Regions from separate parts of the Amycolatopsis sp. CA-211722 genome, predicted to be linked through region 1. Evidence: riboswitches for the same ligand, from Rfam matches in the RefSeq annotation. Region 1 holds a riboswitch; each other region holds the start of a gene.
What was found. A riboswitch is a leader RNA that binds a small molecule or an ion and turns the genes downstream of it on or off. The one in region 1 is predicted to bind S-adenosylmethionine.
Positions count from the first base shown of each region.

Region 2: another riboswitch for S-adenosylmethionine. It lies ahead of ACOCEP_RS39105 (aminotransferase class V-fold PLP-dependent enzyme); the one in region 1 lies ahead of thrC (threonine synthase).
Region 3: another riboswitch for S-adenosylmethionine. It lies ahead of ACOCEP_RS05735 (methionine ABC transporter ATP-binding protein); the one in region 1 lies ahead of thrC (threonine synthase).

Region 1 covers NZ_CP184752.1:4,384,507-4,387,771, reverse strand. Annotated here, with positions in the region: gene rpsT (30S ribosomal protein S20) at 1-258, shown strand, start outside; gene holA (DNA polymerase III subunit delta) at 312-1,295, opposite strand; SAM riboswitch class I at 1,431-1,563, shown strand; gene thrC (threonine synthase) at 1,577-2,842, shown strand; gene ACOCEP_RS21175 (ComEC/Rec2 family competence protein) at 2,861-3,265, opposite strand, start outside.
Region 2 covers NZ_CP184752.1:8,529,733-8,532,997, reverse strand. Annotated here, with positions in the region: gene ACOCEP_RS39115 (potassium/proton antiporter) at 1-503, shown strand, start outside; gene ACOCEP_RS39110 (M23 family metallopeptidase) at 634-1,317, shown strand; SAM riboswitch class IV at 1,446-1,560, shown strand; gene ACOCEP_RS39105 (aminotransferase class V-fold PLP-dependent enzyme) at 1,593-2,936, shown strand; gene ACOCEP_RS39100 (hypothetical protein) at 2,956-3,265, shown strand, end outside.
Region 3 covers NZ_CP184752.1:1,174,528-1,177,792, reverse strand. Annotated here, with positions in the region: gene ACOCEP_RS05745 (GNAT family N-acetyltransferase) at 1-96, opposite strand, end outside; gene rsmA (16S rRNA (adenine(1518)-N(6)/adenine(1519)-N(6))-dimethyltransferase RsmA) at 137-973, shown strand; SAM riboswitch class I at 1,198-1,288, shown strand; gene ACOCEP_RS05735 (methionine ABC transporter ATP-binding protein) at 1,502-2,512, shown strand; gene ACOCEP_RS05730 (4-(cytidine 5'-diphospho)-2-C-methyl-D-erythritol kinase) at 2,632-3,265, shown strand, end outside.

The DNA.
Region 1 (3,265 bases):
GCCAACATCAAGTCGCAGATCAAGCGCATCACCACCAACGAGAAGGCGCGTCAGCGCAACCAGGCGATCCGGTCCTCGGTGAAGACCGCGATCCGCAAGTTCCGCGAAGCCGCCGACGCCGGCGACAAGGCCAAGGCCCTGGAGCTGCAGAAGGACGCGGCCAAGAAGCTGGACAAGGCCGTGACCAAGGGCGTTATCCACGCCAACCAGGCCGCCAACAAGAAGTCCGCGCTGGCGAAGCGCGCGAACTCTCTCTGATCGGCTTTCGAAGGGGCCCCGGCGACGCGAGTCGCCGGGGCCCTTCGCCGTGTTCAGCGGCTTGTGCCGTGGGCGGCGACGACCTCAAGGACGGCACGCTCCAACGCGTACTCCGGGTCGGCCGCGACCCCCTTGACCTCGGCGTTGAGCCGGGCGACCACCCGCATCGCGGTAGCGAGCCCGTCCTGGCCCCAGCCGCGGGCCTGTCCCTGCGCCTTGCGCACCTTCCACGGTGGCATGCCCAGCTCACCCGCCATCTGGTTCGGGTTGCCGCGACCGGCACCGGACACCCGCGCGATCGTCCGGACGGCGTCGGCGAGGGCGTCCGCGACCAGCACGTGCGGTACGCCCAGCTGCATCGCCCAGCGCAACGACTCCAGTGCCGCCGCCTTGTCCCCGGCGACGGCCTTCTCCGCGACGGCGAACCCGTTCACGTCCGCACGGCCCCGGTGATAGCGCCGGACCGCCTGCTCGTCGACCGCGCCGCCGGCGTCCGCGACCAGCTGGGTCGCAGCCGACGACAGTTCACGCAGATCCGAGCCGACCGCGTCGATCAGCGCGAGCACGGCCGCACCGTCGATCTTCCCGCCGACCCGGCGGACCTCGTTGCGGACAAAGGATTCCCGCTCAGCGGGCTTGGTCAGTTTCGGGCACTCGACAATTTCCGCACCGGCCTTCTTCAAGGCGGCGGGGAGCCCTTTCGCGGCTTTGCTGCGGCCGCCTCCGCTGTGCACGACGACGAGCACGATGCCGTCGGCGGGGGCTTTGACGTAGGCCATCACCCCGTCGGCGAGCTCCTGCGAGATGTCGTGCGCGGACTCGAGGACGATCACCCTCCCCTCGGCGAACAGGGAGGGGCTGACCATCTCCGCGAGTGCCGGGACTGTGAGGTCCGACACCCGGATCCGGGTGAGATCCGCCGTCGGATCGGCCGCTTTGGCCGCGTCCGAGGCGCTGCGGACCGCGCGTTCGATCAGCAGCTCTTCCTCACCGAGAACCAGGACCAGCGGCGATGGGGCGGAAGCTTGCGTCGTCACGGTGACGATCCTGCCACTCCTCCTCTCGTGTGCTTTGTCCGGTGATGTGTTGCGGGCACGGTGGCCCCACCTGAGCCTCATGTCGTACGGTGTTGGCGAGGCGACGCGATCACACGCGTGCCGACAATCGAATACCGCTCATCCAGAGGGGCAGAGGGAACGGCCCGACGAAGCCCCGGCAACCGGCGTCAGCCTGTCATTCCGCGATCGCGGGATAGCTGACGAACACGGTGCCAATTCCGGCCCGCCACGGCGGGGCAGATGAGGAAAGGAACCTCGCGATGACCGCAACCCTCGGCACGACCTCCACCACCAAGACCCCGGATCTCGGACCGGCCGTCGAACTGGTGTCGAAGGAAGAGGGCCACCGGCAGCCGCTCGCTCCCGAATTCGTTTCCGCCGAGGACTTCTCGCCGCTCGAAGTCGCCTACGACTTCGGCCGCGTGCGCCGCGAGGACATCGAAGCCGGACCGAAGAACATCTGGCGCTACAAGAAACTCCTTCCCGTTCCCTCGAACGTCGAAGAGATCCCCAACACCGAACCCGGCGCCACCCGGCTCATCCAGGCCGACAGGCTCGCGAAAGCCTTGGGCGTCAAGAAGGTCTGGGTCAAGGACGACACCGGTAACCCCACGCACTCGTTCAAGGACCGCGTGGTCGCCGTCGCTCTGGCGGCCGCGCGCGAATTCGGGTTCGACGTGCTCGCCTGTCCCTCGACCGGCAACCTGGCCAACGCCGTCGCCGCCGCGGCGGCCCGCGCCGGCTGGCGGTCGGTCGTGCTGATCCCGAAGACCCTGGAACGCGCCAAGATCCTCACCACCGCCGTGTACGACGGTGACCTGATCGCGGTCGACGGCAACTACGACGACGTGAACCGGCTCGCCACCCAGCTCGCCGCCGAGCAGGAGAGCTGGGCGTTCGTCAACGTGAACGTCCGGCCCTACTACTCGGAAGGCTCCAAGACGCTGGCCTTCGAGGTCGCCGAACAGCTCGGCTGGCGGCTTCCCTCCCAGATCGTGGTGCCGATCGCCTCCGGTTCCCAGCTCACCAAGGTGGACAAGGGTTTCCGCGAGTTCGGACAGCTCGGACTCGTCGACGAGACGCCGTACAAGGTGTTCGGCGCGCAGGCCACCGGCTGCTCCCCCGTCTCGGCGGCCTTCCGCGCCGGGCACGACGTCGTCCAGCCGGTCAAGCCGGACACGATCGCCCGCTCGCTGGCGATCGGGAACCCGGCCGACGGCCCCTACGTCCTCGACGTGGTCAACCGCACCGGTGGCGCGATCGAAGACGTCACCGACGAGGAGGTCGTCGAGGGCATCCGGCTGCTCGCCCGCACCGAAGGCATCTTCACCGAGACCGCCGGCGGCGTCACCGTCGCGACGGCCAAGAAGCTCATCGAGACGGGCAAGCTCAACCCGGACGAGGAGATCGTCCTGCTGATCACCGGCGACGGCCTCAAGACCCTCGACGCCGTCGAGGACAAGATCGGCCCGAAGGCCACCGTCAGCGCCTCGGCCGACGCGGTCCGCGAGGCTCTGGGCATCTGAGTTACCCGCCGGCCCGCCTCAAGAACGAGGCGGGCCGCGGGGCTCACCCCGGCGTACCAGGGCGAGACCCCGCGCGTCGGCGATGACGGCGGTGTCGCCGTCGGTGTCCGTCCTGGCGACCGCCGCGCCGACGGCCACCAGATTGTCCAAAGTGGACTTGTTCGGATGTCCGTAGTTGTTTCCGGCGCCGACGCTCACCAACGCCGCCCGCGGCGCGACGGCGTTGAGGAAGTCCGGTGCCGTGTAACGGCTTCCGTGGTGCGGGACCTTCAGAATCTCGGCACGCAGTTCGGCGCCCTCGGCCATCAGGTCGGTCTGCGCCGCAAGCTCGATGTCTCCCGTCAGCAGCACCCGGCCCGCCGGGGTCCCGGCACGCAGGACGACGGAACCGTTGTTGATCACCGTGCCGTCCTGTTCACGGAC
Region 2 (3,265 bases), 4.1 Mb from region 1:
TGTTCCTGTCGTGGGCCGGGCTGCGTGGCGCGGTCCCGATCGTGCTCGCGCTGATCCCGCTGTCGTCCGGGGTGCCGGGTGCGCAAGAGCTGGTCGACGCGGTGTTCGTGCTGGTCATCGTGCTGACGCTGCTCCAGGGGGCGACGCTGACGCCGCTCGCGAGGGTGCTCGGGCTGGCCCAGCACGCCGAGGCACACGAGATCGACGTCGACTCCGCGCCGCTCGACGAGATGGGCGCGGAACTCCTGCAGGTCCGGATCAACACCGGATCGAAGATGCACGGCGTCTACCTGGCCGAACTGCGGCTGCCGGTGGGGGCGACGATCAGCCTCCTCGTCCGGGACGGCTCCGGCTTCACGCCGAACAAGAACACCCGGCTTCAGGAGCGCGACCAGTTACTCGTCGTGACCACCTCCGAGGCCCGTGACGCGGCCGAACGACGCCTGCGGGCCGTCGACCGCGCGGGGCGCCTCGCCAGGTGGAAGGGCGAATCCGGCCACTAGGTCACGAACCGGCACCAGCTGTTCGTCGGTTGATCTCAGAAAATTCTTCCCTTCCGTACTCCTTTTGGATTACTTTCCCGCAATCGACTCCATCGAATGGGTGAGTGTCACGGGGTAAGGAGTACGCAAGGTGACGAGACTTCCTGTGCGGTTCGCCGGTCTGGGGGCAGCTGCGGCCCTCGTCGGAGTGGTTCTCGCCGCTCCGACGGCTGCTGCGGCCGGTGCCTTTCCCGTTTTCGGGCTGCCCTTCGGCACGAGCCAGTCGGTCTACTCGGCGGGGATCCACTCGGACAACGGCACGTCCGGAGTGAAGAACGCCATCGACTTCAGCCCGGGTGACAAGACCGTCCGCGCTCCGCTGGCGGGCACGGTCCGGATCCAGCGCTGCTCCGGCGGCGACTGGGTGACCGTCGACCACGACGGCGGCTGGCGGACCAGGTACTACCACCTGGAGGGTATTTCGGTCACCGACGGCCAGCAGGTCGCCCCGGGCGACGTGCTCGGCCGGACCGGCAACGCGCTGCCGTGCGGTGGCAGCAGCACCGGCGCCCACGTGCACTTCACCCTGTGGACCCTGCCCACGGCCGCCGCCCAAGGCGGCGACTCGCGCGACTTCGGCGTCGGCGCGGGCAACTGGAACGGCCTGTCCTACGACGAGGTCTCGACCAAGGTCGCCGAGGCCTACGGAGAGGCCGTCGACGGCAAGACCTTCGGCGGCTGGCAGTTCGCGGCCGGCACCGATCAGTACTCGGGCACCGCGACCGAGGTCTCCTCCCGCTCGACCATCCCGCTGCCCGGCCGTTTCCGGGTCTGACCTGCCGCTGCCCGGCGCGGCGCGGCGCCGGGCAGCGGTTCTTCCCGCTTGCGGAGCACGTGAGCGGCGTCTCAAGATGCGGACGAGGGCTGGCTCGATCGCCCGCCCATCCGCTAACTTCTTCCGTAGGTCACGAGTGTCAGCGTCAAGCCCCGGCTAGCTGACCGGCAACCCTCCTTCCGCGGTGGGGTGCCCCGGGTGAGGACCTGGCTCGTCGCGTGGTGCGGCGGGCAAGCGCGGGATCCTCGCCGGGTCCCCTGGCCCGGAGGATGACGATGACTCTCGCTCTCGAACGCACCAGCACCCCCGCTGAAACCGTTGCCACCCACGAAATCCCGGCCGTCGCGTGCGCCGATCTGCGGGTTCCGCTGGTCACCGGTGGCGACATCGGCTACGCCAATCTCGATCACGCGGCGAGCGCCCCCTGTCTGGACGAGGTGCGGTCCGCGGTCGACGAATTCCTGCCCTGGTACGCCAGCGTGCACCGCGGCGCCGGGTTCGCTTCGCAGGTCTCGACCAAGCTTTACGAGCGCACGCGCGGAATCCTGCGTGACTTCGTCGACGCGCGGTCGACCGACACCGTCGTGTTCACCCGCAACACCACCGATTCCTTCAACCTTCTCGCGCGCAGCCTGCCGAAGCACACGGCCGTCGTCGTGTTCGACACCGAGCACCACGCCGCGCTGCTGCCGTGGAAGGGGCCGAACGTCCGCCGGATCGAAACCCCTCGGACCCGCCTCGCCGCGGTGTCCGCTGTGGACGAAGCGCTCGCGGACTGCCCGCAGGGCCCGCGCCTGGTGGTGCTCACCGGCGCGTCCAACGTGACCGGGGAACTGTTGCCGGTCAAGGAGATCGCCGCCGTCGCGCGGCGGCACGGCGCCCGGATCGCGCTGGACGCGGCGCAGCTCGCGCCGCACCGGAAGATCTCGGTGCGGGAACTGGACGTCGACTACGTCGCGCTGTCGGGGCACAAGCTGTACGCGCCTTTCGGTGCCGGCGCGCTGATCGGCCGTGCCGACTGGCTGCGCGCGGCCCAGCCGTACCTCGCCGGTGGCGGTGCGACGAAGCTCGTCAGCCGTGACTCCGTGGTCTGGAATTCCGGTCCCGAGCGGCACGAAGCCGGTTCACCCAACACCGTCGGCGTCTACGCGCTCGGTGTCGCCTGCGAGACCCTGGCCGCGAACTGGGACGGCATCGTCGCCCACGAGGACGAACTGCTGGCGCGTCTGCGTCGCGGTCTCGCCGCCATCCCCGGATTCGCCGAACTGCGGCTGTTCGACGCGCCGGTCGACCGGGTCGGCACGCTCAGCTTCGTCGTCGACGGTTTCGACCCGGGCTGGCTCGCCGCCGTGTTGTCCGCGGAGTACGGCATCGGCGTGCGGGACGGCGCGTTCTGCGCGCACGTGGCGACGAAGCGGCTGATCGCCGTCGCCGGTTCGACGGGGCAGCAGGCCGTGCGCGTGAGCCTCGGCCTCGGCAGCACCACCGAGCACGTGGACCGGATCGTCCTGGCGCTGCGCCAGATCGTCGCCCGCGGCGCGCGCTGGCAGTACGAAAAGCCGGAGGGCCGCTGGGTGCCGGAGAACGATCCGAGGGAGCTGCCCCCGTTCTGCGCCTGACCCACTACCCTCACCCCGCATGGGGAACGAGCGGCCGCGTTACTGGTTTCCGCTGGCGTTGCTGGGTTTCGCCCAGCTGGTGGTGGTGGCCTTGTCTCTGGGCGGGATTCGATCCGGGGGCTGGTTCGCGTACGCGCCCGCCGGTGAACGGCATTCGTTCGGGTACGTGGGTTTGTACGGCGTCGAGATGAGCCGCGAGACCGCGACCGCACTGGACAGGTCGTTCGATGTCGTCGGCAGGACCGACGGCTGGCTGTTCGCCGTCTTCGTGGTCTACCTCGGCACGGTGCTCTTCTACGCCCTCCGGACGAAGACCATGCGGTGGTGGA
Region 3 (3,265 bases), 3.2 Mb from region 1:
GCGGGCGGGATCGAGCAGGCCGCGGAGTGGCCCGAGATCGGACGGGCGCCAGTCGCGCAACCGGACTTTTTCCCCTTCGAGTACGACGTCGTCCACCGGCCAATCGTGGCTTACCCGACCTGGTTACGATCGTCGGGTGACTGAACTGCTCGGTCCTGCCGAAATCAGGGCGCTGGCGGCCGAGCTGGACGTGCGTCCGACCAAGAAGCTCGGCCAGAACTTCGTGCACGATCCCAACACGGTGCGCCGCATCGTCGACCTCTCGGGGATCGGCGAGGGCGACGTCGTCCTGGAGGTCGGGCCGGGCCTCGGCTCGCTGACACTCGGACTGCTCGCGACCGGCGCCGAGGTCGTCGCGGTCGAGATCGACCCTGTGTTGGCGGGGCGGCTGCCGAGCACCGTGGCCGAGCGAGGTGGAGCCGAACGGCTGACGGTCGTCGGCGCGGACGCGTTGCGGATCACCGCGGAAGATCTGCCCGCACGGCCGACGGCGCTCGTCGCGAACCTGCCGTACAACGTCGCCGTTCCCGTCGTGCTCCACCTGCTCGCCGAACTGCCGTCGCTGACCAGCGGTCTCGTAATGGTCCAGACCGAGGTCGCGGACAGAATGGCGGCCGGGCCGGGCAGCCGGACTTACGGCGTACCCAGTGTCAAGCTCGCCTGGTACGGGAAGGCGCGCAAGGTCGCCGCGGTGCCGCGAGCGGTTTTCTGGCCGGTTCCGAACGTCGACTCGGCCTTGGTCGCGTTCGAACGGGGCGACGTGGTGTCGTCCGTGGAGCGGGAACGGCTGTTCGCGGTCGTCGACGCCGCATTCTCGCAACGACGGAAGACCCTCCGCGCCGCGTTGGCGTCTTGGGCCGGTTCCGCCGAACGCGCCGGGGAGCTGCTCGACAAGGCGGGAATCGACCCCAAGACCCGAGGGGAACAGCTGGACGTCCATCAGTTCGCCCGGATCGCCGCGGCTGCCGGCTGACCACCCTGTCGTAGGTGTGACCGGCGCCGCGCAGTAGCGTGGCCCCCTCCCTCGATTCAGCGCTGCTGAACCGTGTCTCAGCAGGCAGTACGCCTGAACAGGCCTAGGCATACTCGCCGACTTTCTCAGAATATGGACCGTCCATCCTGTATGATGGACGCGACCAGACGTGTGATCTGCGCCTACGCGCTTGCTTTCATCCAGTGGGATCGGTTTTACTCAGTGAGCCATCCCGAGCGACTGAGAGACCTGGCTCGCCGAAGTCGCAGCAACCACCCTCCACAGGGCAGGTGCTACAGCCAGGACCGATGGAGGCTGTGCCTAATGAACAGGGTCACCCACCCGCTCCTGCTGACCAGGCGACGTGTCGTCGATGAAGGTCGCCGCACGGTAAGTGCGTGTCGACGCTCCACCGTTACTGCCTGAGTTCTTTTCCCTTACCTCTGAATCCGTCCGATTCCCGGACGGTCACTCGGTGACGGTTGGCGCGCTCGAAAGAAGCAGCGCCCCATTTGCATGGAGCCCTTCGTGATCACTGTCGAAAACCTGTCCAAGTCCTTTCCCCTCAACGGAAATCCCGTCGTCGCCCTGCGCGATGTGAGCGTGGACATCCAAGCTGGCTCGCTGTTCGGAGTCGTCGGTCCGGCGGGCTCCGGTAAATCGACCCTCGCTCGTTGCATCGGTCTTCAGGAGCGTCCCGACCGCGGTGTCGTCCGTCTCGACGGTCTCAACACCGGGACCCTCGACGGGCGCCGTCTCCGTGAGATCCGGCGCCAGGTCGGCGTCGTGAGCACCAAGCCGGAGTTGCTCGCCGAGCGCACCATCGCCGGCAACATCGCTTCGCCGCTCGAACAGCTCGGCCTCGACGGTCCGCAGCGCCGCAACCGGGTCGGCAACCTGCTCGACCTGGTCGGGCTCACCCCTCGTGCCGGCCAGCGACCGGGCGACCTGTCCGAGGGCCAGCTGCGCCGAGTGGCGATCGCCAAGGCGCTGGCCGCCGGACCGTCGGTGCTCCTGGCCGACGACCCGACGGCGGGGGTGCAGCCCGAGGAGTCCGGTGCGGTCTTGACCGTGCTCGACCGTGCACGCGCCGAGCTCGGCGTCACCGTGCTGCTCACCACGCCCGACGCCGGGGTGGTCCGCCGGGTCTGCGACGACGTCGCGGTTCTCGAGGCCGGCGCGGTCATCGAACGCGGAACCGTGCTCGACCTGGTCTCCGATCCGAACAGCCGGACCGCGCAGGCGCTGCTTCCCGCGATCGAAACCGGGCGGGCACAGGCCTCGAAGTACGACCGGGCAGTCGACGTCGTACTCGTCGGTTTCGCCTCAGTGGGTGCGCTGCTGCCGGAGGCCGCCGGTCGCTTCGACGTCGAGCTCGCCACCATCGGAGGCGGCCTGACCCGGATCGGAGACACCCCGGTCGGCCGGTTCCGCCTCGGGGTGCGCGGTGAGCGCGCGGACGCCGCGCTCGCCTGGATCGCCGAACGCGGCGGCCACGTGACCCACCCGGTTCGCGGACCGCAGGGTGTCGCCGCCTGATTTCTCGCCGAACGGGCCGCTCCGGACGCACCGCGTCCGGAGCGGCCCGTTTCCTTTGACCCATCCGTTCTCTTTCTCCTGGTGACAGTGCAAGTGGAGCGGCCACGTAGGCTTGAGGCGTGCTCGCCGTCGTACCGCCCCCAGTAACCGTCAGGGTTCCCGCCAAGGTCAACCTGCACCTGTCGGTCGGTGACGTACGCCCGGACGGTTACCACGAGCTGGTGACCGTGTTCCAGGCGCTTTCCCTGACCGACGAGGTGACCGTCGCGGTCACCGAAGACCCCGGCGTCGAGGTCTACGGTGAAGGGGAGGGCTCCGTGCCGACAGGAGCCAACAACCTCGCGTGGAAGGCGGCGCAGGCGCTGGCGGCCCATGTCGGCAAGGCGGACGGCGAGTCCAAGGTCAGAGTGGTGCTGCGCAAAGGCATCCCGGTCGCGGGCGGGATGGCCGGTGGGAGTGCCGACGCGGCCGCGACCCTGGTGGGGCTCGCGTCGCTTTGGAAGCTCGACATTTCCCGGGACGAACTGGCCGGTATCGCCGCGAAGCTCGGTAGTGATGTTCCCTTCGCGCTTTACGGCGGGACAGCGCTGGGCACCGGCCGAGGCGAGCAGCTGGTGCCTGTCTTGTCGAGGCACACCTTCCACTGGGTGTTGGCCTTCGACCAGCGTGGTCTCTCGACTCCGAGAGTGTTCGGCGAGCTGGACAAGTTGCGTGAAGAGGGCAGCCCGCCCCGGATCGGTTCGCACACTCCTG